DNA from 3 places in the Bradyrhizobium sp. McL0615 genome. Region 1 is predicted to be linked to each of the others. Evidence: predicted binding sites of a transcription regulator. Region 1 holds the regulator's gene; each other region holds the start of a gene.

What was found. The regulator LexA, encoded in region 1, represses DNA repair genes until DNA is damaged. The targets are predictions, from matches to a motif close to TGTTCNNNNTGTGTTCNG.
Region 2: ACPPVP_RS07770 (DUF3072 domain-containing protein) is a predicted target of LexA. The motif match lies at 4,666-4,683, and genes of this name have one in related genera.
Region 3: ACPPVP_RS41595 (helicase-related protein) is a predicted target of LexA. The motif match lies at 3,701-3,718, and genes of this name have one in related genera.

What each region holds. Positions count from the first base shown of each region.
Region 1 covers NZ_CP188254.1:5,255,507-5,265,937, reverse strand. Annotated here, with positions in the region: gene gltX (glutamate--tRNA ligase) at 1-778, opposite strand, end outside; gene ACPPVP_RS24980 (NAD(P)H-dependent oxidoreductase) at 846-1,433, shown strand; gene ACPPVP_RS24975 (glutamine--tRNA ligase/YqeY domain fusion protein) at 1,481-3,163, shown strand; gene ACPPVP_RS24970 (YybH family protein) at 3,297-3,701, shown strand; gene ACPPVP_RS24965 (hypothetical protein) at 3,719-3,979, opposite strand; gene ACPPVP_RS24960 (ComEC/Rec2 family competence protein) at 4,131-6,428, shown strand; gene ACPPVP_RS24955 (hypothetical protein) at 6,436-6,747, opposite strand; gene ACPPVP_RS24950 (hypothetical protein) at 6,757-7,176, opposite strand; gene lexA (transcriptional repressor LexA) at 7,415-8,116, opposite strand; gene glp (gephyrin-like molybdotransferase Glp) at 8,329-9,540, opposite strand; gene ACPPVP_RS24935 (HAD family hydrolase) at 9,552-10,175, opposite strand; gene ACPPVP_RS24930 (hypothetical protein) at 10,304-10,431, shown strand, end outside.
Region 2 covers NZ_CP188254.1:1,628,564-1,638,994, reverse strand. Annotated here, with positions in the region: gene ACPPVP_RS07805 (DUF3618 domain-containing protein) at 1-927, opposite strand, end outside; gene ACPPVP_RS07800 (cysteine hydrolase family protein) at 1,390-1,998, opposite strand; gene ACPPVP_RS07795 (hypothetical protein) at 2,025-2,240, opposite strand; gene ACPPVP_RS07790 (ferritin-like domain-containing protein) at 2,325-2,840, shown strand; gene ACPPVP_RS07785 (YhjD/YihY/BrkB family envelope integrity protein) at 2,883-3,194, opposite strand; partial or broken gene ACPPVP_RS07780 (DUF72 domain-containing protein) at 3,186-3,918, shown strand; gene ACPPVP_RS07775 (hypothetical protein) at 4,259-4,399, opposite strand; gene ACPPVP_RS07770 (DUF3072 domain-containing protein) at 4,424-4,633, opposite strand; gene ACPPVP_RS07765 (FAD-dependent oxidoreductase) at 4,867-6,369, shown strand; gene ACPPVP_RS07760 (alpha-ketoglutarate-dependent dioxygenase AlkB) at 6,465-7,055, shown strand; gene ACPPVP_RS07755 (DUF763 domain-containing protein) at 7,092-8,336, shown strand; gene ACPPVP_RS07750 (hypothetical protein) at 8,935-9,498, opposite strand; gene ACPPVP_RS07745 (DUF6328 family protein) at 9,983-10,431, shown strand, end outside.
Region 3 covers NZ_CP188254.1:8,624,910-8,635,340, reverse strand. Annotated here, with positions in the region: gene ACPPVP_RS41615 (dsDNA nuclease domain-containing protein) at 1-311, opposite strand, end outside; gene ACPPVP_RS41610 (hypothetical protein) at 673-1,389, opposite strand; gene rpmB (50S ribosomal protein L28) at 1,647-1,955, opposite strand; gene ACPPVP_RS41600 (DUF3108 domain-containing protein) at 2,402-3,292, shown strand; gene ACPPVP_RS41595 (helicase-related protein) at 3,922-7,380, shown strand; gene ACPPVP_RS41590 (RNA-binding S4 domain-containing protein) at 7,395-7,664, shown strand; gene fdxA (ferredoxin FdxA) at 7,787-8,125, shown strand; gene ACPPVP_RS41580 (CarD family transcriptional regulator) at 8,635-9,339, shown strand; gene ACPPVP_RS41575 (hypothetical protein) at 9,881-10,255, shown strand.

The DNA.
Region 1 (10,431 bases):
GATAGCCCATGGCGCGGTAGGCCTCGACGCCGAGCGCGCCGTGGCGCTTCGAGAGTTTTGCGCCGTCCGGCCCGTGGATCAGCGGGATGTGGGACATGTTCGGAATGTCCCATCCGAGCGCATCATAGATCTGCTTCTGCCGCGCCGCGTTGATCAGATGGTCGTCGCCGCGGATCACATGGGTGACGCCCATGTCATGGTCGTCGACCACGACCGCCAGCATGTAGGTCGGGTTGCCGTCGCCGCGCAGCAGCACGAGATCGTCGAGGTTCTCGTTCTGCCAGACCACGCGGCCCTGAACCTGGTCCTCGATCACGGTCTCGCCGGTCTGCTGTGCCTTCAGGCGGATGGTCGGCTTCATGCCGGCGGGCGCCTCGGAGGGATCACGGTCGCGCCACAGCCCGTCATAGAGGCGGGTGCGGCCCTCGGCGCGCGCCTTCTCGCGCATCGCCGTCAGTTCCTCCGCGGTGGCGTAGCAGCGGTAAGCCTTGCCGCTGGCCAGCAGTTGCTCGGCGACCTCGCGGTGGCGGGCGGCGCGGCTGAACTGGTAGATGACGTCGCCGTCCCAATCGAGCTCCAGCCATTTCAGGCCATCCAGGATCGCGGCGATGGCCGGCTCGGTCGAGCGTTCGCGGTCGGTGTCCTCGATCCGCAGCAGCATCTTGCCGCCGGTCTTTTTGGCGTAGAGCCAGTTGAACAGCGCGGTCCGGGCGCCGCCGATGTGGAGGAAGCCGGTGGGCGAGGGGGCGAAGCGTGTGACGACGGAAGAGGTGTTCATTGACCGCGCGGGATATGAAAGGTGGTTGGTGGGCGACCGTGTATCATAGGGCCGGGAGATTGTACCAATGCTAATCCAGGTCGTTCATAGCCATCCGCTGACGGATAGCTATAACCACGCCTTGTTCCGGATCATCGTCGACCAGCTGCAGGAGCGGCACCAGGTTGTCGCGACCGATCTTTACCGGGAGCGGTTTTCGCCTGTCATGACCGAGGCGGAGCGCCGGAGCTACTATCAGCCGGCCTATGCCGAGCAGGAGGTGGCTCCGCTGGTTCGGCAATTGCGGCAGGCCGACGGCATCATTTTCTGCTTTCCGCACTGGTGGTTCTCGATGCCGGCCATGTTGAAGGGCTATTTCGACCGGGTCTGGGCGCCGGGAACGGCTTTTGCGCATGATTTGAATGGCGGACGCATCGAGCCCCTGCTAACCAACATCAAGCTTTTCGGCGTGGTGACGACCTATGGCTCGCCCTGGTGGCTCACCCGCATCGTGATGCAGGACCCCGGCCGCAAGGTGCTGTTCCGCGCCTTGAAGCCGATGTGCGGGCCCGGGGTTCGATCATTCTATCTGGCGCATTATGATATGGATCGATCGACGCCGGCCTCGCGGCAGGCGTTTGCGGAACGCGTGCGTAGAAAAATCGCCGGGCTCTGAGGGCGAAGAGACCGCCGTGACAGGAACGAAAGACGTAAGGAAGCAGGATGACGACTGAAACGACAACGGCCGAGGCAGGGCGCGATTTCATCCGCGACATCGTGCAGGCCGATCTCTCTTCCAAAAAACACAGCCGGATCGTGACCCGATTTCCGCCGGAGCCGAACGGCTACCTGCACATCGGCCATGCCAAGTCGATTGCCCTTAATTTCGGCATCGCGCAGGAATTCGCCGGCAAGTGCCATCTGCGCTTCGACGACACCAACCCGACCCGGGAAGAGCAGGAATATATCGATTCCATCCAGGCCGACGTGCACTGGCTCGGTTACGACTGGGGAACCGATCTCTATTACGCCTCGGATTATTTCGAGCGCCTGTACGATTGGGCCGAAGGCCTGATCAAGGCAGGCCACGCCTATGTCGACGACCAGTCGCAGGAGGAAATCCGCGTCAGCCGCGGCACGCTGACGGAACCCGGCAAGAACTCGCCGTTTCGTGATCGCACGGTGGACGAAAACCTCGACCTCTTCAGACGCATGAAGGCCGGCGAGTTTCCGAACGGCACGCGCGTGCTGCGCGCCAAAATCGACATGGCCAGCGGCAACATCAACCTGCGCGACCCCGTGCTGTATCGTATCCTGCATGCCGAGCACCCGCGCACCGGCACCAAATGGTCGATCTATCCGAGCTACGATTACGCCCACGGCCAGTCGGACGCCATCGAAGGCATCACGCATTCGATCTGCACGCTCGAGTTCGAGGATCACCGGCCGCTTTATGAGTGGCTGCTCGACAAGCTGCCGGTGCCGTCGAAACCGCGGCAGTACGAATTCGCCCGGCTGAACCTGACCTACACGCTGCTGTCCAAGCGCGTGCTGACGCAGCTCGTCCGCGATGGCCACGTCCTGGGTTGGGACGATCCGCGCATGCCGACCATTGCCGGGTTGAAGCGGCGCGGCGTGCCGCCGGCCGCGGTACGCGAATTCGTCAAGCGCATCGGCGTGGCAAAAGCCAACAGCGTGGTCGATGTCGGCATGCTGGAGTTCTGCATTCGCGAACACTTGAACAAATCAGCGCAGCGGCGGATGGCGGTGTTGCGGCCCCTGAAGGTCGTGATCGAGAATTATCCGGAAGGCCAGACCGAGGAGCTCGAGGCCGTCAACCATCCCGACGATCCTTCGTTGGGCACGCGAAAGATTTCGTTCGGCCGCGAGCTCTATATCGAGCGCGACGATTTCATGGAGAACCCGCCCAAAAAGTTCTTCCGCCTGTCGCCGGGCAACGAGGTGCGGCTGCGCTACGCCTATTTCGTCAAGTGCTCCGGTGTCATCAAGAACGACGCGGGCGAGGTTGTCGAACTGCGGTGCACCTACGATCCCGCGACCAAGGGCGGCAACGCGCCGGATGGACGCAAGGTCAAGGCCACCATGCACTGGCTGTCGGCCGCACAGTCGGTGCCGGCGGAAATCCGCGTCTACAACCAGCTGTTCGCAAACCCCAGCCCGAACGCCGCGAATTTCGCCGCCGACCTCAATCCGGAGTCGCTGGAGATATTGCCCGACGCGCGGATCGAGCCGTCGGTGGCATCGGATAATTCCGGCGAGGTGATGCAGTTCGAGCGCCAGGGCTACTTCGTGCGCGACAAGGATTCGATGCCCGGCAAGCCGGTGTTCAACCGCACCATCGGCCTGCGCGACACCTTTGCAAAGGAAGTCGGCGGCAAGGGGTGAACAACGGCGTAGGGTGGGCAAAGGCGCGTTTGCGCCGTGCCCACCATTCCGCGCCGTGCTCGTGAGGGTGGGCACGCTTCGCTTTGCCCACCCTACGATTTCTCCGCAAGGCGTCGACCGAGAGGCTGTATCGATGGGATCCTCCGAGCGCAGTCCGACCGACGACATCGTCTCCACCATCATGGGCAGATGGGCGACGGCGTTCAGCAAACTGGACGCCAGCGCGCTCGCATCGCTGTACTCCCGGAACGCATTCTTCTTCGGTTCAAACCCGACCTTCTACCGCGGCAATGATGGCGTGCAGGCCTATTTCGACGCGCTGCCGCGCTGGTCTTCACCATCTGTTCAATTCACCGATGTCCGCACCGCACACGCCGCGGGCGACGTGATCAACGTCGCGGGCACGGCGACTTTTGTCGTCGATGCGAATGCCGCGCCGCTGCAGGTCAAAATCACCTGGGTCATCATTCGCGAAGCCGGCGAATGGAAGATCGTCAGCCATCACGTGTCGTCGAAGACGCCGCTGATAGCGCAATAGGCCCGCGCGGCGACGCCTTAGCAGCCCCGGCAAATGCCGCGCATGGATTTTGCGAGCTGGGCATCTTCGGACGACATCGGCTCGTACGGCTTTGGCTCTGCGGCCTGTTGCGCCGCCTCGGCCTTTTGCCGGGCGGCGGCCCGCGCCGTTTCCTGGCGCTGATAGCATGCCTCGCGCTCCGGCCTCGCCTCGATGAAACGGCATTGCTCGGGCGCAGCCCGTGCGGACGGTAAACCCGATATCGCCAGCGCAATCGAAATGCAGGCCGCAAGCTTCATGTGATGTCCGACCTTTGTCCGATTCCCAGCGTGCTCCAGTGTAGCGTCAGCCGATGTGCATTTCTTCCGGTTTCTGCATCCGTTCTGGTTCCCGGCGACGTGCCACGTCCGGTAGTCTTGCGATCTGCACAAGATCATAAGGTGTGGTTGCGTGGCGGAGCAGGGCGACATTTCGGGCCGGAAGCGGGGCTACGCCGGAACATGGCCGCCGCGTGCGGCAGCGCCCATTGGCGGCCTTGCGCCATCGCGTCCCGCCTTCTGGCCACCGTTGATCGAAACCCTGCGCGCCTGGGCGCGCGCGGAAGCCGGCGCCGGCCGACTGTTGCCCTGGGTGCCGGTGGCGTTCGGGACCGGCATTGCGTTTTACTTTGCCGCCGATCATGAGCCGGTTTTGTCCGTGGCCGCCGCTTTGGCGATCGTGCTTTGCGCAGTTGCGGTGTTGTTGCGGCGGCAAAAGTTCTTTCCCGTCGCGGTGATGATCGCGGCCGTAGCGGCGGGCTTTGCGATCGCGACCTGGAAGACCGCGCGGATTGCCCATGGCGTGCTGGCGCGGCCGATGTTTTCGGTGTCGCTGACGGGCTTTGTCGAAACGCGGGACATCCGCGAGCGCACCGACCGTTTTGTCCTGCGCGTCGTCACCATGGAAAGCGCGCGCGGAACGACAAAGCTGGAGCGCGTGCGGCTGTCGGTGAAGAAAGGCACGGCGCCCGAGGTCGGCAGTTTTGTCGAGCTGAAGGCGCGGCTGTTGCCGCCACTTTCGCCGGTGCGGCCGGGCAGTTACGATTTCAGTCGCGACATGTTCTTTGCCGGCATCGGCGCTTCCGGCTTCGTGATGGGTGCGATCAAGACCACGGATCCGCCGGCCACGGGCGGCGGGTTGCGCCTGCGCTATTCGGCTGTGATGCAGGGACTGCGCGATACGATCGACGCGCGGATCAGGACGACGCTGGAAGGCGACAAGCGCGCGATTGCCACCGCGCTGTTGACCGGGCGTCGCGATGCGATCTCACAGCCGGTGAACGATGCCATGTTCATCTCGGGTCTCGGCCATGTGCTCTCGATCTCCGGATATCACATGGCGGTCGTCGCCGGTGTCGTGTTCTTCGCGGTGCGGGCGCTGCTGGCGCTGTTTCCCGCACTCACGGTCGGCTACGCCATCAAGAAATGGTCGGCAGTAGCAGCCCTCGTCGCCGCCGCGTTCTATCTGCTGCTGTCGGGGGCGGAAGTGGCGACGCAGCGCTCGTTCTTCATGACGGCTGTGGTGCTGATCGCGGTCATGGTCGATCGCCGCGCCATCACGTTTCGCACGCTCGCGGTCGCCGCCTTGATCGTGCTTACGGTGGCGCCGGAAGCGCTGGTGCATCCGAGCTTCCAGATGTCGTTTGCCGCCACACTGGGTTTGGTCGCGCTGGTGCAGATCGGCATGCCGCGCCTGTTCGCGACGCCCGATCATGGCGCGAGCGCGCGTGCGGCGCTGTGGGGCGGCCGCGAACTCACGATGCTGCTGCTGGCCTCACTGGTGGCGGGGCTCGCGACCACGCCGTACGCGGCCTTTCACTTCCACCGGGTCACGCCCTATGGCGTGCTGGCCAATCTGGCAGCGATGCCGGTAGTGTCGGCGGTCGTGATGCCGGCCGGCCTGCTCGGCCTCCTCGCTATGCCGTTCGGCTTCGATGGCGTGTTCTGGGCGCTCATGGGCATCGGCATCGACTGGATGATTTTTGTGACGCAATGGGTCGCGGCGCTGCCCGGCGCGGTCGGCCGGGTGCCGGCGTTCGGCATCGGCCCGCTGATCGCGGCCAGCGCGGGCATCATCCTGGTCGGCCTGTTGCGCACGCCGCTGCGCTGGTCGGGCGCCGTGCTGGTGCTGGTGGCGGCGCTGTGGGCGGCGAGGGTGCCGCAGCCGGATATTTTGATCTCCGCCGACGGCCGCAATGTCGGCGTTCGCGGCCAGGACGGCCGGCTGCATCTGATGCATGCAGTGAAAGGCTCCCGGGATTCTTTCCTGCTGAAGGAGTGGCTGGCGGCGGATGCCGACGCGCGAACCGCGGCTGACGCCTCGCTCACCGCGGGCGTCTCGTGCGACGATCTTGGCTGCGTGATGCAATCCGCCGGCGGCGGCCTGGTCGCACAGGCATTCAGGCCCGAGGCGCTTTCGGACGATTGCGAGCGCGCGGCACTCATCGTGACGCTGCGGCAGGCGCCCGCTTCATGCGCGGCGTCCGTCATCGATGCCGACCGGCTGCGGCGGCAGGGCGCGATGGCCCTGCGCCGCGGCCGTGAGGGACTTGTCGTCGAGGCGGTGAAGCCGAGAGGGATCGACCGCCCTTGGTCGCCGGCGATGGCCGACGACGGCGATACAGACGCCAGCGTGCTTGCTCCCCGTGTCGTGCCGCCGCGCACCGTGGACGCCACCCCGGCCGAGGCCGATCTTCAGGCGGAGGAATAGACGGCCTTCAATGCTCGTCGAGCGAGGGACTTGAAGGGTCTGCCGGTATCTCGAACGCGCCCAGATGAAACTCCTCGGGTGAGTTGGGGTCCGATGGCAGGTTGACCAGCGTGAACGACGCCTCCGGGAATCGCTGCCAGACCGCGAGGTCTTCGGCTGTGACGGTGAGCCAGCCATACCGAAACATGTACCGTCCGGGCTCGCTGACGCGTCCGGCTTTTTGCCATGTAACCTTGTTGACCACCGACAGCCCCTCGGTGCCTGGTTTCTCGAAAAACCATATCACGATGATCCGCCGGCCTGAACCGGCGGATCTCATGCGCGTCGTTTAACCGGTCACGATGGATTCGGTTCGCGGCGCCGCTTCCGTCACCTTCGCCGCACGTTCGCCCTCGGTCACCGGCAATTGCAGCACGGTGGCGCGCTGGCCTTCGCAAAGCTGCGTCACCAGCACATGGCTTCCGTCCGGAAATTCGATCGCATCGTGGTGGCGATCGGCCACTTCGGGTTCGATCTGGTTGAACTTGCCGACCCGCCAGTCGGTGGTTCGGGTCCAGATCCAGCGGTTGTCGTATCTGACGTCCTGGGCGAACGCGAGTTCGGTGCCGGGAAGCATGCAGACCGCCACTGCTGGTTCGCGTTCCGACGCAAAGCCGCGGGTCGATGTACCGCGGAACGTCGTGGAGATCAGCGTCTCGCCGACCTCGGCAGGCCGCGTCTTCACAGCATGCAGGCTATAGTCACACATCGGATGGCTCCCTCAATTGAGATAGCTGACCCGTGTCTGGGAGGAGGCACAGGCCCCTATCAGAGTGGACATATTTAGAGCGGACTTGGCGCACAGCGTTTTCTTGTTTCTAGGCAATTCTGCGGCTGGCGCACTGCGTTTAAATCACAAACGCGCTAACGCAGTTTGGTTCCATGCGCGTACAAAAAACCCCGGCCGAAGGCCGGGGCGTCGCAGTCGTGTCCGCAAGGCCAATCGGTCAGTATTTGCGATAAAGCCCGATCAACTTGCCCTGAATCCGGACCCGGTTCGGCGGCAGGATGCGGACTTCGTAGGCGGCGTTGGCGGGCTCCAGGGCGATCGAGGCGCCGCGGCGGCGGAAGCGCTTGAGGGTGGCTTCCTCCTCGTCGATCAGCGCCACCACGATGTCGCCGGTGTCGGCGGTCTCGTTGCGCTGGATCAGCGCCATGTCGCCGTCGAGAATGCCGGCATCCACCATGGAATCGCCGCGCACTTCGAGCGCGTAATGCTCGCCAGAGCCCAGCATGTCGGGCGGCACGCTGATGGTGTGGCTGCGGGTCTGCAGCGCCTCGATCGGCGTACCGGCGGCGATCCGGCCCATCACGGGCACGGCCACCGGGCGGTTGCCGTCGTCCTCGGCAGTAGGCGTGCTCACCGTTCGCTTGCCGAGCGTGCCTTCGATGACGCTCGGCGTGAAGCCGCGACGGCCATTGCTGGCGGCAGCCAGCTCCGGCAGCTTGATGACTTCGATGGCGCGGGCGCGGTTGGGCAGGCGGCGGATGAAGCCGCGCTCCTCCAGTGCCGTAATGAGGCGGTGGATTCCGGATTTCGAGCGCAGGTCGAGCGCGTCCTTCATCTCGTCGAAGGAGGGCGGTACGCCGGCTTCTTTCAGCCGTTCGTTGATGAAACGCAGAAGTTCATACTGTTTGCGCGTAAGCATCGCGAGCATTCCCCCGGTTGGCACAGTCTTTCGGTTTCGAATCTCCAGGGCCCATCGCGGGAGTCCCCAAAACTCCCAGTCACAGACACTAGCAGTCGAAACAAATCATGAACGGACACTATATGTTCGATATGTGTTCCGCAACCACTTAATTTCAGGTGAACGCATTGCGGCTTCGGCCGAAGACCCCGCCAGGCGCGTCGTTCAGGGTGTCATTCCGGCAGCCGGAGCAGTTCGCAAGGCGAACCCTTGGCCGCTGCCGGCGCGAACGGCGGACGTATCACAAGTGCCCGTGCCGCAGCGAGATTCCCCAATAGCGATGAGTCCTGGTGGGTCACCGGCACCGCAATCAGCGTGCCATCGTCGCGCACTTCGAGGCGGGCCCGAAGATAATCCTCGCGCTGGTCGTTGGCGGCGAGGTCGCGGCCCAGTTCGGCGCTTTCGCGCACATGATGGATGGTGTCGCGGCCCGATAATGCGCGAATCAACGGCACCAGAAACAGGAAGCCGCAGACATAGGAGGAGACCGGATTGCCGGGCAGGCCGATCACCCGCATCGCGCCGAGCCGGCCATGCATCATCGGCTTGCCCGGCCGCATCGCGATGCGCCAGAACGCCATCGCCGTGCCCTCGGCCTCCAGCGACCGCTTGACGAGGTCATGGTCGCCGACCGAGGCGCCGCCCATGGTGATCAGGATGTCGGCATCCGCCTCCCGCGCCCGGCGGATGCCTTGCGCGGTGTCGGCGACGGTGTCGGCGGCGATCCCGAGATCGACCACCTCGGCGCCCTCGGCGCGCGCCAGCGCCCGCAACCCGTAGCCGTTGGAATAGACGATCTGGCCGGGACCGGGGGTTATGCCGGGCATCACCAGCTCGTCGCCGGTGCCGAGGACGGCCACTTTCGGGCGGCGGCGCACCGCAAGCTCCGGATAGTTCATGCCGGCGGCGAGCGACAGGTCGCGGTCGGTGAGGCGGCGTCCGCGCGCGAGCAGCACGTCGCCCTCGCGGAAATCGACGCCGGCGGGCCGGATATGCCGGCCGGAAACGGCGGCTTCCGTGATGGTGATATGATCGCCGTCGACGGTCGTGTCTTCCTGGATGATGACGGCGTCAGCCCTGTCAGGGATCACGCCGCCGGTGAAGATCCGCACCGCTTCGCCTTTGCCCACCTGGCGCTCGAACGGGCGGCCGGCGGCGACCTCCCCGATCACCTTCAGCCGAGCGGAGAGATCGGCGGCATCCGCCGCGCGCACCGCGTAGCCGTCCATCGCCGACATCGCCTGCGGCGGCTGCGTCCGCCGCGCGGCGACGTCGCGCGCGAGGATGCGATGATGCGCGGCATCGAGCGCCACGGCCTCTTCGGGCAACGGTTCGGCGCCCGCAAGGATCGCAGCAAGCGCATCGGCGACGGGCATCAAGGCCACGGGCACAGCTCCTAGACTTCGAGTGCAGTCAGTGCCCGTGCCACGTCATCCATCGATGTCACGTGGATGGCACAAAGGCCGCGCGCCCGCGCCCCTTCGATATTAGCGGCCGAGTCGTCGAAGAACAGGATCCGCGACGCTGGCACGCCGATTGCCTTTACCACGTGATCATAGGCCTCCGCGTCGGGTTTGCGCAAACCGATGCTGGAGGACAAGAATATCTCGCGGAAATGGCCGAGCACGCCGGCATAGGCCTCCGAAAAATGCGCGACATGGGCCGGATTGGTGTTGGAAAACGCATAGAGCGGCAGGCGTTGTGCGGCGCCGGCCAGCAGCGGCGCAATGCCCGGCATCTCGCCGCTGAAGATCGCGTTCCAGCCTTCCAGGAACTGCGCGTCGGTGAGGCCGATGCCGAGCGACTGGCGCAGGCCCGCAAAGAACGCCGCGTCGTCGATCCGGCCGGTCTCGTGATGTTTGAAGCTGTTGTCGACGACAAAACGCCTGGCGAGGTCGGCGGGCGCGCAGCCGGCGTGCCCCGCCCAGTTCGCCATTACGGAATCGAAATTGATATCGAGCACGACACGGCCGAGGTCGAACAGCAGGACGTCGACGGAGGAGGGGGCGGGCAAATTCATGGCAATCGTTTACAAAACTGGACCGGGCTGAGCAACGGGCCCCCGGGATTCGCTTCGAAGCCCAATCCGCCGCTTAAGCCCGTGCGCAAGCTGTGCTAAGGCTGTCGCCTGTTTCAGGGAGTAGTCGCATGCAAGCTGTTGGCAAAGTTCTGGGCGCCATCGCCGTGATCGGGCTATTGACGGGATCTGCCTTGGCCCAAAAGGGCCCCGCCAAATATGGCGAGGAGGACAAACCCAAGACGCCAGCGGAAATCGC
Region 2 (10,431 bases), 3.6 Mb from region 1:
TTCGGCGATCCGGCTGGCGTGTCCTCCGAGATCGGAGTCGGCAACGCTTTTCGCCGCAGCATCGGCTACCGACACCACAGCGTCCTTGGCCGCTTCAAAACCTGATTCGGCTGCTTCGCCCGCGGCCCGCTTCACGCCGTCGCTTGCGTCGCCCAGGACAGAGGCCTCCGCTCTGGTTGCGGGGAGAGAAGCCGCGATGATCGCACCAATCGCGATACCCAAGCCGCCAATCAGCGCTGCGTTATCTCCGATCATCTGGCGGGCCCTTTCTGGCGCCACCCTTGCCGCGTCAGTTACGGTGGCGCTGACAGAATTCATAGTGTCACTCACCGTTCCCGAAGCGGCATCGATGCCAGTCCTTAATTTGTCGGTGACGGTGCCGGCGGCCTGCGCTGCCCGACTGCCGATATCGTCTGCCACCCCCGCGGCGGCATCTTGCGCCTTGTTGGCCGCACTGGTGGCCTGGCTCCCTGCCGAAGAGACTGCCTCTCGAACATCACCCTGAAGCGACTGCGCGCGCTCCATCGCGTCGCCCATCACTTCCCTGGCCTTGTCCGCCGCTGGAGCCACCGCCTCCGCGGCTCGCTCGCGCACGGTTTTTGAGCTCAACGCGAGCCCTGCCCCAATCATCAATAGTGGTAACGGAAAGCCACGTGCGAGCCTTAGAAGCGGCACTGCAATAGCGGTGCCCGCCGCGATCGCCTGCATCGGATTTTCTTTGGCGTGCTGTTTTAGCGAATCGACCCAACTTGAGGTCTTGGTGCTGATGAAATCGGATACTTCCGACTTGATGCGTTGCGGCGAGACCTTGTGACGGATGTCTTCCGCGGCGTCAGCTATCTGCTCCCTCACCCGATCGACGGTCGTCGCCAGCTGCGCCCGGTTGTGCTCGGACTCTCTTCTCAATTCCTCAACGGATCGTGTCATCGCGTCACCCTCAGGTTTCTTCCAAGACGAACTCACGCTGATTTCAATTGTTCCTCGCCGCGACTACAACATCGCAATTCCAATTATCGTGCCTAGTGAAGCTCCCTCAGGGGGGCATCCGTGGTTCCACTTCCTGACCAGGAGACGCCAAAACTGCAGAGCGGGCTTAAAGGGCCATGGATAGTCGCCCGACCTTCAGGTGTCGGTCGCGACCCTTGGCGCTTTGAGATACGGCCGTCATCCCGATGAGATACGGTAAAGTCGACCATTAAGCGTCACTCTTCAGCCCGGCAGGCGCAGTCACTCACTCAGACGCACGTTAGTTTCTGCCTGCTCTATCGCCTCGCTGCTCAATCGCCTCGCGCACGGTGCCAGGGGACAGCGTCTTAGCTTCCTCGCTCAACCGCGTCGCCCGGACAGTTTCGCTATCTGGTTGGCATTCGATGCCCGAGCGATCGTGTCTCACTGATCATGCCAAAGCTCGGATACCTGCGCCTGCGTCATCAATTCAACCTGTTCTGAAAAGCGGTTGCGGTAAAGCGTCATCAGAGCATCATGACCTTCATCGAAGGAGCTACAGAGAGCATCTTCGACCACTATGGTCCGGAAGCCCAGATCCACAGCGTCGAGCAGGGTGGCCAGCACGCACACGTCAGTCTCCGAACCGGTGAGAATAAGGGTGTCGACACTTTTATCGTGGAGAAAGGCGGCAAGCCCGGATTCTGCAAAGGCGGAGTAAGCGGGCTTATCTATCACCGTGGCCGGGGGTATCAGGCGGGACAGCGCGGGTACGATCTCAAGCTGTGCGCCGGGCAGACGAGAGCGAGTCGCACATTCCCATCTCTTAAAATATCGCTGCCATCGGCCCGGCCTGTCCTGTGCGTGCAGAGGCGTCATAAATCGGGTGAACACGGTTCGCTGAGGATTGAGCTCCGCTACTGCGACGATTGCCGGAAGCACCCGCTCCATCCAGGGAGTCGCCCAGATTCCGCCGGGTGCGAATAAGTTTTGCATGTCGATGGATAGATGGACGGCATTCGAAATCGGCTCAAGTGATTGCGGCAGTGCCATAACCTTACGCCCCAATAGGTAACCGTTCAGGCCCACTTGCCTCCTCCGAGATTGCGCCTCGGTGGATGCAAGGTTCGGGTGTGACGGCCGTGGAGGATACGGGCCAATTCTTCCCGTTCGGCGTCCTGACCTTTCATCGCCGTTTCAAACAAGGCCTCCTGAATATCGCGCGGCATGTCGCCCCAAACGTCCATAGCCGCCCGTCCAAGCCAGCTCGTGAAGCGTTCCAGTCTGTCAGCCATTGGCCCTCCGAAATGCTGTCGTTCAGAAAGGAACCGCGAACGGGCCTCGGCGTTCCATTGCCATTATTGCAGAAGGAGGTTCGAATGGGACTCTTTACCAAAGACATCAAAACGATGGAGGATTTGCTGCTCCATGGCCTACAGGACATCTATTACGCCGAGCAACAGATCATCAAATCGCTGCCCAAGATGATCGAGAAAGCCACCAACCGGGACCTAGTCACCGGCTTGAAGGGCCATCTCGAAGAAACCAACAAGCAGGTCGAACGGCTGCAGAAGGCTTTCGAAAAGCTGGGCAAAGAACCAAGCGGGACCAGCTGTCCGGCCATCGACGGCATCATCAAAGAGGCCGATGAGACGGCTGGTGAAATCGAGGACAAAACCGTGTTGGACGCGGCCATCGTAGCGAATGCCCAAGCCGTCGAGCATTACGAAATTTGCCGTTACGGAACACTCATCGCATGGGCCGAAGAGCTCGGTCATGACGAGATCGTGCGCTTCCTGACGACAAATCTGAACGAGGAGAAGGCGGCGAATACCAAGCTCAACACGGTGGCGCTGCGCAAGGGCGTCAACGCGAAGGCTTCCACCGCGGCCTGAATCGATCAACCCGGTGGCTTCGCGATCGCGAAGCCACCGTTTTCACGCCATGTGCTTCAACGAGCCGTTGTGCTCTGCGTAACTGTGGGTGATCTCCGCTCCCATCAAGATGATCTGTGAGGTGTAGTAGACCCAGATCAGCACGACGACGATCGAAGCAGCGGCCCCGTAGGTTGATTCCAGCCCCTGCTTGCCAATGTAGAAGCCGATCGCCGCCTTTCCGATCTCAAAACTTGTGCGTTCCGAGCCAAGGAGGACGGATGCATCAAGGTTGTCATGAAGCCATGAATCGCCTCGACACCGACCCCCTGTACGGTTTGGTCGGGCGGGCGCGATGAGTGAGTCATGGCTCACGTTCTAATTGGCACATCCGGGTGGCATTATGATTCGTGGCGAGGATCCTTCTATCCCGCTGGTCTTCCCATAAAGGCGAAGCTTCAATACTACGCCAGCCAGTTCGAAAGCGCTGAACTGAATGGTGTGTTCTACCGAACTCCGACCATAGAAACCGTGAAAAGCTGGAAGAAGCAGACCGGCAAGAACTTCGTCTTTACGTGGAAAGCATCTAAGTTCATCACCCATTGGAAGCGGCTCTCTGCAAACTCGGTCAATAGCCTCGAGTTGATGGAAGATCGCTTGTCATTGCTTGGCCACAAGGTTGGTTCTGTTCTTTTCCAGCTGCCACCCAACTTTCAAGCCGATGCAGACCGCCTTTCCGCCTTTCTCCGCATGCTTCCACCTAAGAGGCGTTACAGCTTCGAGTTCCGTCACCCCAGTTGGTATTCGCCACCGAATCATGCGCGTGCTCTCGGAGGAAAACATATCGCTTTGCATCTCCGACCACCATGACGCGCCGGCACCATGGAAACGCACGGCGGACTTTGTCTATGTTCGCGGCCACGGGCCCGGTGGACGATACAAAGGACACTACTCCATGGATACGTTGGGGGGCTGGGCCAAACGGATCCGGTCGTGGAAGGCGAAGGGATGCGACGTGTTCGTGTTCTTCGACAACGACCAGAAGAGCGCTGCGCCGATCGATGCCCTGAAGCTGAAACAATTGCTGCCAATACGTTAGAGCGAGGAGCCATACATGCTCATTACGATCATCGGTTTGTTGGCGGCTGCCCTAACCAACGCTTTCCTACATCCCGCGAGTGAAAAAATCGCTTCCAGCGGGATCAACCGAGGACCTCTCGTCCAAAACTGTTGCGGTCCTTGCAGCTGGACTTGCCTTGTGAATCGGGTATGCCTCCTCAAAGGCGATTTCGTAATTATCGTCGCGAATGCCGTCGGACTTGCCTTGGTCGCACGCTAATTCGATTCAAGATCCGGGATGCCGGTTAAGGCGTGTCGCGAAGCACGCACCACGATCTCGCGCGGTGGACGTCAGACATCTCGTCCTCAGCGCGACAATTCTACTTGCGCTCGGCCATCTGCTTCTTGAGATCATCGATAAAATGCTGCGCGCCTTCTTGGGTCAGCATCTCTCCAGACTTGTCCGGCACGTCCGCCTTCTGGCACAGGGCCTTGAGTTCGTCGCGCTGCGCTTCGGTCATCCTCGGTTCTTCCATCGTCGCGCCTTACACGTTGGCTTTTTCACGCATCTCGTCGATCAATTTTGATGCCTCAGCTTTGGTGAGACTGTCGTCGAACATCTCGGGGGTGCCCGCCTGCTCGCAGAGTGTTTTCAAATAGGAGGCCTGGGCGCCGGTCATCGGATCATCGCCCGAAACCCATTCGTCGGGATTTTTTTGGGTGTTGCCGGTCAACTCTGTTTTGGGATTACTCATGAGAAGCTCCTCTTTGATTGCGATAACGTGGGCGTTCGCTGAATGTTCCTGACTACAAGGCCGTTCACGGGGCTTAGCGATAAGGGGCAGCCGTCCTAGTACGCCGCACTTCGTACAGTTGCAGCAAAAGCCGCCGTTGGCCGGGTTAGATTCCTCTCATTCTTTGCTGCATTGCCCGGATGGGAACTGGTGATACGCCCGGCCGTTTGCATGCATTGAAGCGAGGAATTTCAATGGCCAGCAAATCTCTTTGGATGTCGATTGCGGTGGCGCCTCAGGCCATCCCGTTGCAAGGTGACGAACGGTGCGACGTAGTCGTCGTGGGGAGCGGCATTGCCGGCCTGTCGACGGCCTATGAACTTAGCGAGCGCGGGCGGTCAGTGATCGTTATCGATCGCGGGCCGATAGCAGGCGGTATGACCGCGCGTACCTCCGCTCATTTGGCGCCGCTGTGCGATGACCTGATGAGCGAGATGCAAAAGATCAAAGGGGAAGATCAGTCGAAGCTCTTTTATGAAAGCCAGGCTGCGGCAGTGGACCGCATTGAAGAGATACAGAAGAGCGAAGGGATCGATTGCGATTTTCGCCGCCTCGACGGCTACTTGTTTCAGGGCGACGATATGCCGGCTGACGTGATTGACGAAGAGCTCGACGCTGTGCGGGCGGTTGGCGCTCCTGTCGATCGTTTGGTCGGTGTGCCTCTCAGCGGATGTGACAGCCGCCATGCGCTGCGTTACCCCCGTCAAGCGACATTTCATCCGCTCAAGTATCTGGCGGGAGTGGCCGAGGCCTGTGCCAAGCGCGGGGTTCGCTTCTTTGCCGATACGGCCGCAGATGAAATCGTCGAAGAAAATGGCGCGGTCACGGTCAGGACCGCACGGGGTCTGATCCGCGCCGGCCATGCCGTCGTTGCCACCAATTCATCGATCGTCGACCGCGTGGCGGTGCATTCGAAAACCTCGCCCTACCGAACTTATGTCATGGGCTTCGCAATCAGTCGCGGCGCCCTGCCGGATGCGCTCTACTGGGACACGGAAGAACCCTATCACTACGTGCGCCTTCAGCCCGGGGATAAGGGCCTGGATATCGTGTTGGTTGGCGGCGAGGACCACAAGAGCGGCGAAGCCGATGACGCCGACACGCGTTTCGAGCGCCTCGAGCAATGGGCGCGCGGCAAAATGCCGATGCTGAAGGATGTCACCCATCGGTGGTCGGGACAGGTGCTCGATACGATCGACTATGCTGGCTTTATCGGCAAAAACCCTGGATCGGAGTACATCTATGTCGCGACCGGCGACTCCGGACAGGGCCTGACCCATGGCGTGATGGGTGCGATGCTGAATTCGACCCTGGTTACAGGGGGCAAAAGCGATTGGGCGGAGCTGTATGCACCTGACCGCAAGCCACTGAAGGCCGCCAAGAACTGGGTGATGGAGAACAGCACCGCACTCAAGAATCTCGCGGAGTATGTGACGTCCGGCGAAATCAGCTCTGCGGATGAATTGGAGCACGGACAGGGTGCGATCATACGCGAGGGCCTACGGAAGATCGCGGCCTATCGCGACGCCAAAGGGAATGTTCACCAGCATTCCGCCGCGTGCACACATCTCGGGTGCCATCTGCACTGGAATAGCTTTGAGAGCTGCTGGGACTGTCCGTGTCATGGATCTATCTTTGGGCCCGAAGGCCAGGTGCTGAACGCGCCGGCCATCTCCGGACTTACTCCCACTTCCTGACGCCACTTTGGCCGCAAAAATACCCTACAGCGTAGGCCCTCCTTTCAACTGGGCTTTGGGAACCTACATACATTGCATCCCACGAGGGAGGCATCGTGTCCGATCAATTGGCCCTGTTTGATAAAGTGCGTCCGGAGCCAGAAGGACTGCGCTACGCTGCCGACTTCGTATCGCCGGCTATCGAACAGGAACTTATTCTGGGAATCCAGACCCTCCCGCTTCAGCCTTTTCAGTTCGGTGAATTTGAAGGCAAGCGGCGGGTTGCCTCGTTCGGCTTCCGCTACGACTACGACTTTCATCAATTAAAGCGCGCTGAACCGATCCCCGCCTGGCTGGCTGAAATCGTTGCAAACGTCGAGATGTTCGTAGGCCCTGCAACCCGGATCCAGCAGGTTCTCTGTACCGAATACGGCGTGGGAGTTGGCATCGGCTGGCACCGCGACAAGCCGCATTTCGACGAGATATTCGGCCTATCGCTTGGATCCGCCTGCAAGTTTCGGTTCCGCAAACGCTCGGGCAAGACCTGGGATCGCTTCAAGATCGATGCCGAGCCCCGGTCGATCTACATGATGACTGGCGCGTCGCGACAGATATGGGAACACAGCGTTCCCGCCGTTGAAGCGCCGAGATATTCAATTACGTTTCGCACGATGACCAATGGACCTGACCTGAGGACACCGGCCTGATACACTTCCGCTCGAACACAAATGGTGCGATTCGAAATGGCAAGACGTTCCGGCACCGCGATTCTCCCGCTGCACGGTGGACGGGTACCGCCCTGGCTGGCGACACGCATGTCTGCCCTCGGAGCCGTTATCACTCAGGCGATCGTTCACCATTACGGCCGGGATGAATTCCTTCGAAGACTATCTCATCCATTCTGGTTCCAGTCGTTCGGTGCAGTCATGGGCATGGACTGGCACTCGTCTGGCATCACCACCAGCGTAATCGGCGCCCTCAAGCGCGGGCTGGGACCGCTTTCCGGCGAGCTTGGCATCCACGTCTGCGGCGGACGAGGCCAGCATTCGCGGAAGACGCCAGACGAATTACGGGTGCTGGGCGAGCGTATCGGTTTCGACGGCGCCGGGCTCACTCGCGCGAGCCGCCTCGTCGCCAAAGTCGACAGCGCCGCCGTCCAGGATGGCTTCGATCTCTACCTGCACGGTTTCTTCGTGACCGACGACGGCAAATGGACGGTCGTGCAGCAGGGCATGAACGGCGACAACAAGCAGGCGCGGCGGTACCATTGGCATTCAGAGGACCTGAAGAGCTTCGTCGACAAACCGCATAGCGCGATCGAGGGACCCGTGCAGGGCGAGATCGTGAACCTCACGGACAAGCGCGCCGAGGCCTCTCGCAGCGCCCAGCTAGAGTTGCTGACAGGCTTCGGCCCCGACCGTATCGTTTCCGAGCTTTCCGCCCTTGGGGGCGAGGCGCCGGCGCAAGCCTTGCTTCCGCATCTCGTCATGCCGGCGCATCACGACGTCCGATCAAGCGACGTCTTCACGCGGCGCCTTCACGGCACGCTCGCAGCAGCGGCCGAGCGTGGCCCCGTCGACTTCCCCGAACTACTTCTAACTCCAGGCGTCGGAGCGCGCACGGTCCGATCGCTCGCCATGGTGGCCGAGGTCGTGCACGGAGCTCCCTACCGCTTCCGGGATCCCGCCCGCTTCTCGCTGGCCCATGGTGGAAAGGATCGCCACCCCTACCCGGTCCCCCTGAAAGTCTACGACGAGAGCATCCGGGTGATGAAGTCCGCGGTGCTGAAAGCAAAGCTCGGACGGGACGAAGAGATGCAGGCCCTCAAACGCCTCGACTGCCAGGCCCGCCGCCCTGAGGTTGTTGCCGGGGGTCCGTCGCTGGAGTCCTTTATTGCCGTTGAACTCGCGGGCTCGCCCGCGCTAGACGGCAGATCAGTCTTCGGCTGGGAGAAAGATTTGGCTGGAAAAAGGACTGCGGGTTCTTAGCTAGGTGGCAGGCGGGCGAAATGGCCTCTCAGACGCCGCCGGTGCCTCCGCAAGGCGTTTGGCCACGGGAGCAGCGCCGTAAGCCGGCAGACGGCTCTGCGTATTGGTCACCGGGCTATTCCCTGGCTGGGACGTTCGGCAAACTGGAAGGCACCGTGGCAGTTGTGCGAGGTGATCGCCTCACTAATGCATCATAGTTGCGGCCAGATCCAGCAGACGCTTCCTGATAAAAGGATCGGCTTTGTCGGCGAGTTCTCGTACGTGCCGAGCCCACTCCTTGTAGAACTCATGGTCCAATTTAGCCTTACTACTAGGGCCTTGGCGGTTGTGCCAAGCTGCTTTCGGCCCATTTCGCAGCATTCATTTCAGAGGATAGAACTCGTTGCACTTAAGACGGCGCAGTTTAGTAAAACATCTACTGCACTTCAGGCAGCGCGCTTAGTCCATTTATCTCTCCCACTTTTGAGAAAAGCAGGGCAGTGAACCCGAATTGAAAAGCGCTGCTTATAGGGTGAATGCTTTTGCTTGAGCTCGATAAAGACGGCGGAACTATCTGACGCCTTTTAAAGCAACCGTCGAGTCGATCGGCTGCGAATCTTCAATCGTCGATCCTTCGAAGGTCGGCCACCCTTACCAGACCGTCCTGACTAGTGAACGAAAGGGTTTGGTCGCTGGTCTGAGCTTGAGCGACGCCGAATATTCGATGACTGCCGGTATCGTAAATCGAGATGGCACCGTGATCGTCTAGCACCAGCCTCCGACTCTCAGGGAAAACCGCATAGCGCATTTCGTTTTGTGCGCCTACCGCTCCAGGCCGCCCCAAGCCGGACGGCCACCAGTTGGTCGAGTCCGACATCGACCGATAGCTGACGCGGTCTGACGCAGCGCGCCCGCCGCCATCGGGCGGCTCTGACTGCTCTAAATGGGCGGCGATGTCGGTACAAAGCGCGTCGAGCTTCGATTTTAGCTGCGTGTTGAACATGTCACCGACCATGGACATGCCGGGCGACCACTGCGACATGCCGCCGAAATCGGCGTGGCTGAACTGAGCCATCCGCCCGCCCGCGCTTCGGAGAGCCTTCATGACGACCTGTACCGCTGCGGGCGACACGGAATGCCGCTTTGCCAAGCGATCGACCAGTTCGATCTCGGTTTCTGCCATCTGCCATCCTTCCTATTCCGACGATATGCGAATCGCTGCCGCCCGTAGTCCATCTGAACCCGCGTCGTTCAACCGCACGTTCGGTAAGCTAGGTTGGAACCTGCTCCATTCAATCGGAAACACTGATAGGCCGCTATTGCACGATTAGACAGGATGAACCTGCTTTGCTGGCCGCAACGGATCATGGTTTCGATCGTGTCGCTGAGAAACCGGCTTGCAATAGCCCGGTCGCCGAGTTCGCCGGTCCGCTCCAAGTATTCCCACGCGATCAGAAAGGAGTCTTCAAGCAGCTGAGAAAGCGAAACAGTCATGGCCGGAAACGATCTGGAGCCGCTGGTGTTCCAGTCGCCGCTGCCTACCCGCCGAAGAAGCGGACCCTTTTCTTTGACCAAGGATAGCGGCGGGGGAACCAAAGTAGAGCGTCCGCGAGGTGTCGTGGAACCCAACACGCTTCGCCAATTTATTGCGTTTTGGGGAAACTAGAATGGACCTGGACCAAAAACTAAAAACGGCGCTCGACGAATCCCGCCTGCTGATACTTGGCGCGCAGGTTTTGTTCGGATTCGCCTTTCAGGGCGTCTTCCAGGACCTGTTCAATGAAGTGCCGCAGGTCAGCCAGTTTCTGCAGTGTGCCGGACTCGGATTCATGCTGCTGAGCGTTTGCCTTCTTATCGCACCATCGCTCTATCATCAGATTGTTTTCAATGGCGAGAGCCGTCCCGGCGCCCTCGCCTACGCCTCACGGTTCGCTGGCGCGAGCCTTTTGCCCCTCACACTAGGGCTCGGCGCATTGGTTTTTGTCGTATTCGAACAGCTTTTCGGCCGAACAGTCGGGGCGGTTTTCGGCGTCACCTTCACGACCGGCTCCGTTCTGCTCTTGTACGGGCTGGGGATTGCCCTTCGACGTCCTTCCCGGAGCAAGAAGATGCCCGA
Region 3 (10,431 bases), 3.4 Mb from region 1:
AACAGTCGAGGGCATTGGGCCCTAAGCCGATCATTCTTGTTGTCCGGGCCTATTATTTCGCACTCGGTATTCGAGACGAATAGCAGGTGCTCTATCGCGTCCCCAAATTCGTCGACGAGTTCAACAAAGCGACCAATAGTCTTTATCAGTCCGAGATCATTAAGTTTCCAAGCGCCGCTCTCCGGCCTAGACGTCTTTATCTGATAGGCATCAAATTTCTTATCGTCTCTCTCGGCTAGATAGTCTTCATGGTGTTCGCACCAGATCGCCAGGTAAGGGCGTAACTTGAGCTTGCCGCTCACGAGGAGCATGACGCCATACGCGTGCTGGTAACGGAAGTTTTGTTGAGTTGCGTCGCCTGGATCTGTTGTATCGAAGACGTCAACGGGAGAGAACGCCCTGACCGGTTGGCGACGAGGTTTGGTCTTGGGCTTTTGCTTCGAAGGCAATTCGTCCTGCGTCATGCTGCAAATAATGGATCAATTAATCTGCCACTAATAGCAGAAGCGCAACTTGGGCGCGAGCGTATTCGGCGCACTTTAGACGAGGCTTTGGTCTAAAGGCCATTCTTCGGCATTGAGCCCAACAAACAAAAAAGACCGCGCTCTACCGGCCTCGGCCACATCCAACAAATGTGCATAGTCGCCTCACCATGGGGCCGCACGCTCAGCATTACGTTCCCGCAGGCCCTTGATTGATGTCCACCACGTGCCGATCCTGTCCGACGGTAATAACAATCGTGTAGCTCTTTTGGCCGCCAGCCTGATCGGTTGGGGGCGCAATGTGCAACTGGCCGCCGTACCATTCGCCGGGCATCAGCGTGTTGTCCTTGATGACCGTCTGCTCAAGCGCGGCCATGTTGCGCTGTCCCGTTTCGATGGTGGCGGCGAACATGGCTTCGTTCTGAATAGCGGCGTTGTTCTGTGCGATCGCGGCGGCTGTCGGGCTGTAGAAGGTGCCGGAGCGACCGCTCGGGGTCGTATAGCTTCCGTAGCCAGCGCGAGACGCGCTGTAGGAATTTGCGGCGCCGGCAACGCCAGTGAGAATGGCTGCCGCCACCTGGCGGTTTTTTTCTTCCTGCTGCAGCATTTCGAACGTGACGATCTGCATTCCGAAATCGGAGCCGCCGACGTGCTGTGTGGCTTCTACCTGAGCAACGCGAAATTCCGTCGGCTGCTTTCCGACGTTGTTGATGCCGACGACAAACACCGGTCGCCCGTTCGCCTGCAGTTGACGCGAGGCTGGGCGGACCAGCACCAGCGAATTCTTCTGGCGTGAGACGAGCGCCGGTTGCCCGTCGCGCATCATCGCCTGTTGCTGTGGATTGGAAGTGCGGAACGCAATGGTTTCGCCGGTTGAAACGCAGCCGCCCAACGCGGCGCAAAGCACCACGAATCCCAGATTACGCATGACCAAAGACCCCCCAGACCTGTCGTCATACAAGAGCAACCGGAGGGCGTGGGCAAGCGCGCATACGCGTCTAATCACACCGTGAAAATACGGTGGCTACTAAAGACGAAAGACGTGGATGGCCCCGGGGCAAGCCCGGCCATGACGGAGAGTGAGTGCGGTGCATTCCAAAACAAAAGCGGCCGGGTCTTTCGACCTGGCCGTTTAAAACTTCGATCCGCCGATGCAGCTAAAGCTCAGCTCGCCTTCTTCACGAACACCGGCTTGCCGACCTTCTTCTCGATCGCGCGCTTGAGATCGAGCGCGCGGGGCGAGAGCACGTCGGCCTTGGCCTTGATCAAATAGGCATCGAGGCCGCCATTGTGGTCGACGCTCTTGAGCGCATTGGTCGAGACGCGCAGGCGCACGTTGCGGGCGAGCGCGTCCGAGATGAAGGTGACGTTGACCAGGTTCGGCAGGAAGCGCCGCTTGGTCTTGATGTTCGAGTGGCTCACCTTGTGGCCCGTCTGGGGGCCCTTGGCCGTCAGTTCGCAGCGCCGGGACATCTGAAAATCCTCTTCCATCCCCGCCATAGGCAAGCGCGTCTCGCGGCTGCGCGGGGGTCCAAAATCGCGTCCATTTCCAGGAACTGCGGTCGTATAGGGGGAGACGGCCACGCGGTCAAGGTTTTTGGGCGGCGTGACCCCCGTTCCGGGAGCCCAAGCCCCTTGTTTTGACGCGGTTTCTTCACGCCAACCGGAAATTCGCGCCGGGGTCCAGGGCCGGGGCAGGCTGCGCTTTGAAAAAGCCGAGGTCCGAACCGCGGAATTGGGCCGATTTCCAGCGACTTAAGGGATCATATAAAGGGCGCAATCCCCGCCGACACCATGGCTTTCGTGATGGGTTAGGGCCTTTGGTCTTCCGCAGAGAGGCGGGAGGGCTGACGAGAGGTCTGATTGAAGCGTGGGTTTCGCTTAAGCTTGCGCGTTGTTTGCCGGATATTTCTGCCTAAATGACCATCAGCCAGCGCCGATCCCGGGACAAGCCATTCGTGACCGCCACACGCGCCGTTTCGCCGCTCTCAAGGCTCGGTTTCAGCCTGTGCGCCGTTGCGCTCGCTGCGCTGGCGCCGCAGGCCGCGTCCGCGCAGGGCCGGCTGGATGCGCAGTATGAGGCGACGCTGGCGGGCATTCCGGTCGGCAAGGGCGCCTGGACCATCGAAATCGGCGACGACACGTTTTCGGCCGCAGCCCAAGGCGGCACTGCGGGCCTGTTGAAGGCGTTTTCGGGCGGCACGGGTTCCGGCGCCAGCCAGGGCCGCATCGTCAACGGCGCGCTGGTGCCGAATGCCTATACCGCCACCACCACCACGCAGAAGAAGTCCGAAACCATCCGCCTGGTGCTGGCCAATGGCAATGTGAAGGATTTTTCGATCGATCCGGCGCCGCCGGTCGATCCGGACCGGGTCGTGGTCACCGACGCGCATCGCAAAAACGTGCTCGATCCCATGACCGGCTCGATGCTGCGCGTGCCAGGCAATGCCGAGCTGCTGTCGCCGGATTCCTGCCGGACGGCGGCGGGGATCTTTGACGGCCGGCTGCGCTACGACCTCAAGCTCGATTACAAGCGCATGGAAACGGTGAAGGCCGAGCGCGGCTATCACGGGCCGGCGCTGGTCTGCGCCATCTACTTCACGCCGGTCGCGGGCTACATCCCCGACCGCCCCGTGATCAAATACCTCGCCACCGAACGCCGGATCGAGATCGCCTTCGTGCCGATCGCGGGAACCCGCGTGCTGGTTCCCTTCCGCATGACGATACCGACGCCGTTCGGCCCTGCGATGCTGGAGGCGACGTCGTTCGTGACCACCGCGATGCCGCCGCGGGTGGCGAAGACGAATTGAGCCTAGGAAGTCACCTCGCCCCGCTCTTCGCGGGGTCGAGACGAGCGAAGCTCGCTCTTAGAGGTCGGATTGCGCAGCAATCCGGGTGAGGGGCTGTCTCCACGGACACGGCTCGTCGAGAGAGCCCCTCACCCCGACCCTCTAAGAGCGAGCTTCGCTCGTCTCGACCCCGTAAAGGACGGGGAGAGGGAGCAGAGCTTCTTTCGCGGCATCATCGGCACAACCAGCATGAATCATGTTGACTCTTGACCACTTCTGATTCGACTCCGACCATTAAGAAATTCACCCCCAGACCGCCGCTTGTGGAGCCCGTGTAAACTTGATCTAGTGCCGTCCGAAGCGCTTCAGCGCGAGATGTTGCGGTGAACGTATCGGGTTTGGGTAAGAGTCAGCGATTCGGGCGCGTTTCGTTCCAGACTCGTTCCAGAGCTTAAGCCGCGACCGCATCGCCGTCGCAGAATGAAACAGAATCGGCGGAATTGACGCTAAGGAACCAGAAGGGCTTCCCGTCATTGCGAGGAGCGTAGCGACGAAGCAATCCATGCCTCCACGTGCCGCGCAATGGATTGCTTCGCTTCGCTCGCAATGACGGTTCGGGCACCCCAAGTTAAAAGAAACACCTGCAACACATGGCTTTCTCACCTTCCTCCTACGGGGCTGATCGCGCGCCCGGCGCCGGCGTCACCGCCGTGCTCGGGCCGACCAACACCGGCAAGACGCATCTGGCGATCGAGCGGATGCTGGGGCATTCCTCCGGCGTGATCGGCCTGCCGCTGCGGCTGCTCGCGCGCGAGGTCTACAACAAGATCGCGGACCGCGCGGGCGCAGAAAGCGTCGCGCTCATCACCGGTGAAGAGAAGATCAAGCCGAAGAACCCGCGCTACTGGGTGTCGACCGTCGAGGCGATGCCGCGCGATCTCGATGTGAGTTTTCTCGCCGTCGATGAAATCCAGATCGCGGCCGATCTCGAGCGCGGGCATGTGTTCACCGACCGCATCCTGCATCGCCGCGGCCGCGACGAGACGCTGCTGCTGGGCGCCGCCACCATGCGCCCGATCATCGAGCGGCTGCTGCCGGGCGCGTCCATCATCACCCGGCCGCGATTGTCGCAGCTCGAATTCGCCGGCGACCGCAAGATCACGCGCCAGCCAAGGCGCACCGCGATCGTCGCGTTCTCCGCCGATGAAGTCTACGCCATCGCCGAACTGATCCGCCGCCAGCATGGCGGCGCGGCTGTCGTATTGGGCTCGCTGTCGCCGCGCACGCGCAATGCGCAGGTGGAAATGTTCCAGAACGGCGACGTCGATTATCTCGTCGCCACCGATGCGGTCGGCATGGGGCTGAACCTCGACGTCGATCATGTGGCGTTTGCCTCCGACCGCAAATACGACGGCTATCAGTTCCGCAGGCTCAATCCGTCGGAGTTCGCGCAGATCGCGGGCCGCGCCGGCCGCGCCACCCGCAACGGCACTTTCGGCACCACGGGGCGCTGCGCGCCGTTCGAGCCGGAGCTGGTGAACGCGCTGCAGAACCACACCTTTGACAGCGTCAAAATGCTGCAGTGGCGCAATTCGAAGCTGGATTTTTCTTCGCTCGGCGCGTTGCAGGTCTCGCTGGCCCTGCCGCCCGGGCATGAGGCCTTGACCCGCGCGCCGATCGCCGAGGATCAGCGCGTGCTCGATCACGCCGCCCGCGACGGCGAGGTGAGGGACATGGCCCACGGCGCATCCGCCGTGGAACGGCTGTGGGACGCCTGCCAGATCCCGGATTACCGCCGGCTGGCGCCCGCGGCCCACGCCGAGCTCGTGACTACGCTTTATGCATTCCTGATGAAGAGGGGCCGCATACCGGACGCATGGTTCGCCGCCCAGGTCGACCAGGCCGACCGCGTCACCGGCGATATCGACACGCTGTCGGGCCGGATCGCGCAAATCCGCACCTGGACCTTCGTCGCCAACCGCCCGGACTGGCTGTCCGACCCCGATCACTGGCAGGGGATCGCCCGCGAGGTCGAAAATAAATTATCCGATGCGCTCCATGAACGGCTAACGGAGCGTTTCGTTGACCGGCGGACCAGTGTATTGATGCGCCGCCTGCGGGAGAACAGTGTTTTGAATACGGAAATTGGCAAGACCGGCGAAGTGATTGTGGAAGGCCACGCCATCGGCCGGCTCGATGGATTTACCTTTGCACCCGATGCGGCGGAAGCCGGCTCGGATGCCAAGGCGTTGCAGGCGGCTGCCCAGCAGGTGCTCGCCAGCGAGATCGACACGCGCGCCACAAAGCTTGCCGCCGCGCCCGACGACCAGTTCGTGCTGACCTCCGACGGCACCATCCGCTGGACCGGCGACGCGGTCGCAAAGCTCGTCGCGGCCGACGATGCGCTGCATCCGCGCATCCGCATCATTGCCGACGATCGGCTCTCAGGCGCGCCACGCGAGGCGGTGCAGGCGCGGCTCGATCTGTGGCTGAAGACGCATATCGAAAAGCTGCTCGGCCCGCTGTTCGGATTGTCGAAGGCCGAGGACATCACCGGCATCGGGCGCGGCATCGCGTTCCAATTGGTCGAAGCGCTCGGCGTGCTGGAGCGCGCAAAGATTTCCGCCGAGATGAAGGATCTCGACCAGGCCTCGCGCGCGACGCTGCGCAAATACGGCGTGCGGTTCGGCGCCTATCACATCTATTTCCCCGGGCTGTTGAAGCCCGCGGCGCGCGCGCTGGCGTCCCTGCTGTGGGCCGAGAAGCAGGACAATGTCGACATGTCGGCGCTGTCGGGCGCGCAGCATCTGGCGAGCTCGGGCCGCACGTCTTTCCCGGTCGACAAGGCGCTGCATCGCGACGCCTATCGCGTGCTCGGCTATCGCCAGTGCGGCGAGCGCGCGGTGCGCGTCGATATTCTGGAGCGGCTCGCCGATCTCATTCGTCCCGCGCTAGCGTGGCGCGAGTCGTCGCCCGGCGAGAAACCGACCGGCGCATTCGATGGCCGCGGCTTTGTGGTGACACAGGCGATGACCTCGCTGACCGGATCTGCCGGCGAAGATTTTGCCTCGATCCTGCGCGCGCTCGGCTATCGCATGGACAAGCGCGCGCCGCTGCCGCCGAAGCCCGCGCCTGAAGTCGTTGCCGAGACCGTCGCCGCCGAGACGCCGCCGGTTGAGGCGAGCGCCGAGACAAATGTGGACACGACGGCAGAGACGCCGGTCGAAGAAGTCGTCGCCGACCTGTCGATGTCAGGCGATCCCGCACCGTCAGCCTCGCTGCTGCCCAATGTCACGCCGGTCAACGAAGCGCCCGCCGTGGCCATCGAGACGGCGCCTGTCGAAGCCGCAGCGGAGCCTGCCGCCGAAGCCCCGGCCGCAGAAGCGCCGGTGGAACGGGTCGAAGCGGCAAGCGCGCCTGAAGCTGCCGCGGAGCCCATTGCGGCCAGCGAGGCCGCGCCATCTGAAGCCGGTGCTGTTGAAGCGCCTGCTGCTGATGCGCCCGCCGCAGAAGCCAAGGCCGAAGCGCCGGCCGAGCCTGTGCTCGTCGAAGTCTGGCGGCCCGGCGGCCGTTCCGAGGAGCGCCGCCCGCATCAGGATCGCAACCGCCAGCGCCATCGCGGCCGCCCGGCCGAAGGCGCCGCAGCACCAGCCAGCGGCGAAGGCGCCGAGGCCGCGCCGCGCGAGCAGCGCCATCGCCGTGGCCGCCGTAACAACGAATTCAGAAAGCCCCGCGAGGGTGCGCCGGCGGATGCCACGGCTACACCAGTGGCGGCTGTTGAGGGCGCACCGACGGCAGAAGTGCGTCAGGAGCGTCCGCCCCGCGAGCGCTTTGAAGGCAAGGGCCGCGACGGCGATCGCCGCGACAAATTCGATCGCAACAAGGGCGACCGCAACAAGGGCGGCGGTGGCCGCGACAAGGGCGAGCGCGGCGGCCGTGATTTCGGTGGACGCGACAAGGGCGGCCGTGACAAGCGCGACAGCGGCCCCTCGCACCGTCAATGGGCGACCAGCGCCGCGCCACGCGAGCGCGACCGTCCGGTCGATCCGAATTCGCCGTTCGCAAAACTGGCGGCGCTGAAGGAACAGCTCGCCGGCCGGAAAGAATAATCGAGAGATACTGATTGGAGCGGCAGCGTCTCGACAAGTGGCTGTGGCATGCGCGGGTAGTGAAGGCCCGCACCTCCGCTGCCGCGCTCGTCGAAGCCGGCCACGTCCGCATCAACGGCGTGCGCGAGAAGGCGCCGGGACACGCGGTGAAGATCGGCGACGTGCTCACCATCGCGCTCGATCACAGCGTGCGCGTCCTCAAGGTGACGGGATTTTCCGAGCGGCGCGGCGATGCTACGGCGGCACGCGTGCTCTACGATGATTTGCAGAATCACAAAGAGTGACTAAGTGCACAGAGCTGGCGGCGAGGCCTGAAAACGGCCGTTTGCGGCCCGCCGCTTCCCTTGCGGCAGCGCACTGCATGCGCTACGCAAACCCCGGATAATCGATCGTTTCGGAGCGTTGGATGACTTACGTCGTCACTGAAGCCTGCATCAAATGCAAATATACCGACTGCGTTGAAGTCTGCCCCGTCGACTGCTTCTACGAGGGCGAGAACATGCTGGTCATCCATCCCGACGAATGCATCGACTGCGGCGTCTGCGAACCCGAATGTCCCGCCGACGCCATCAAGCCGGACACCGAGCCCGGCCTCGAGAAGTGGCTCGAGGTCAACACCGAGTACGCCAAGAGCTGGCCCAACATCACCCAGAAGAAGGACATGCCGCCCGACGCGAAAGAATTCGAGGGTGTCGAAGGCAAGTTCGAGAAATATTTTTCCAAGGAACCCGGCTCCGGCGACTAGCCTGTGGATAAGTTTAAGGGCTCGTTGAGCCTGTTTTCGGCCCCAAACTGAACCGAACCAGCGTTGCCGATTTAACCCTGTTATTGGACTTATGGCGGATACGGCCCCGTAAGGGCCCGGAACCCGGCGTAAATCATTGATTTTTGCGGAAAATGTGCTATATTGGGCACATTATAAGCCGATCCTGGCCAATGCGTATCTTTGGCCCCGGTGGGTTCCCGTAAAAACATCCAACAGGGGCGTGGCAGTTCCGCGCGCAGGCTGTGTCACAGAAAACGCGTAAAAAGAGTGCTTCCAAGACCACGAAAAAAGCCGCTCCGGCCAGCCGCAGCGCAACCAAAGGCCGTGCCAAGGCGCCTGTGAAGGTAGCCAAGAGGGCTGCGGCCACAAAGTCCTCTAAGAACAAAAGAAGCGCAATGCCAGAAAAGACTGCCAAGACTGCCGCGAAAGCGACGGGTTCGAAGACCCCTGCGTCGAAAGTTGCTGCCAAAGCTCCCGTGAAGACCCCTGTGAAGGCAGCGCCCCCGAAAGCCGCTGTTGTTGTTGCTCCGCCGAAGGCCCCCGCCAAGCCGGTTGCCGCTGCGCCGCGCGTCGAGGAGCCGAAGAAGGTCGTGACCCAGCGTCAGGGCTTCAAGGCCAATGAATTCGTGGTCTATCCCGCCCACGGCGTCGGCCAGATTCTGGCCATCGAGGAGCAGGAGATCGCGGGCGCCAAGCTTGAGCTGTTCGTGATCAATTTCATGAAGGACAAGATGACGCTCCGCGTGCCGACCGCCAAGGTCGCCAATGTCGGCATGCGCAAGCTGTCCGAGCCGGCGCTGGTCAAGAAGGCGCTGGAGACGCTCAAGGGCCGTGCGCGCGTCAAGCGGACCATGTGGTCGCGCCGGGCGCAGGAATATGAAGCGAAGATCAATTCGGGCGACATCGTTGCGATCGCCGAAGTGGTCCGCGATCTCTACCGTTCGGAATCGCAGCCCGAGCAGTCCTACAGCGAGCGCCAGCTGTATGAAGCAGCCCTCGATCGCCTGTCGCGCGAAATCGCCGTCGTGCAGCATTCGACGGAGACCGAAGCGGTCAAGGAAATCGAAAGCCAGCTCGCCAAGAGCCCGCGCCGCGGCGCCAAGACTGAGGCGACCGGAGCGGACGGCGAAGCCGACGAGGCCGATGTCGAAGCCGATGGCGACGACGCGGCCGTGGCGGACGAAGCCGCCTGAAAGGATCCCAATTCCAGGGATTAAAACGAAAAGCCCGGTCGCGAGACCGGGCTTTTTGTTTGGTGGGGGTCGGCTCCGTGCATCGGCGGCCGAACGCCTTGCGGCAGCGTGAGCGCCCGCCGGTTAACCTCGTGTTAACCATATCCGCTCAGCATCCGGCCTTACAAAGAGTCGCCCAAAGGCGGTCTTTATCGTTCATCCGGGGGCTTGTGGGGGCTCCAAGGAGTAACGCCATGTCGTTACCTGATGTACGACCCCAGGCAAATCTGCTCTCCGAGTTCGCCTTGGCTACGCTCAGCGCATTTGGCGTGGGCTTGCCGATCGCGGTCGTGGTCATCTGGATCTGTTCCTGATCCGGCGTCGATTGGCGCGGTCGAGCGGCGACACAACTCGCCTGCACACGCACCGATAGATTTTTGCCGTCTCACCTCAACCCGTTGTGCCGCCGTTCGCCCGAATTGTGGCCAAATTTCTGGCCATTTGTGGCCAAATTTGAGGATGAGGCTGCTGTCCACATCTAATTGAACCGCAGGGGTATTCGATGAAGACGCAAATTCTGCTGGTCTTTTTCGCCGCTTGTATCGCGGCCCTCATGCCAACCGGCGGGGCAAATGCGAAGGCGGTGGAATGCAGTGTCGCCCGGGGCTCGCATGCGCAAGGCTATTGGTCCTGGCGCCTGATCGATGGACGAAAATGCTGGTACCTCGGCAAGACCATGATCTCGAAATCACTGTTGCAGTGGCCGGCGAAGGTGTCGGTGCAAGCGAAAGCCGATCCAAAGCCCGTGCCGGTAACCGTTGTCCCGGTAACCATCGTCACGGGGAAACTCGGTGATCCACTCGACGCGCAAGCGCGGATGCTTGAATACGCCAACAGTTTCGAAGCGCGGTGGCGCGCGCGGGCGATCACCGACTAGAGTTGGTCACGAAGCCGCAGCAGCAAAGCAAGTCGGCGAATGCGTGCGTCCGGCGGGCAGTGTCCGCGCCCTTCGATGGGGCCACCGGAGATCATCCGAGATGGCGTTTTGAGGGCCTTGACGTGGAAGCCAGTCAGATTTTCGACCTCTTATGACCAGAATAAAAGGCGAGGTTG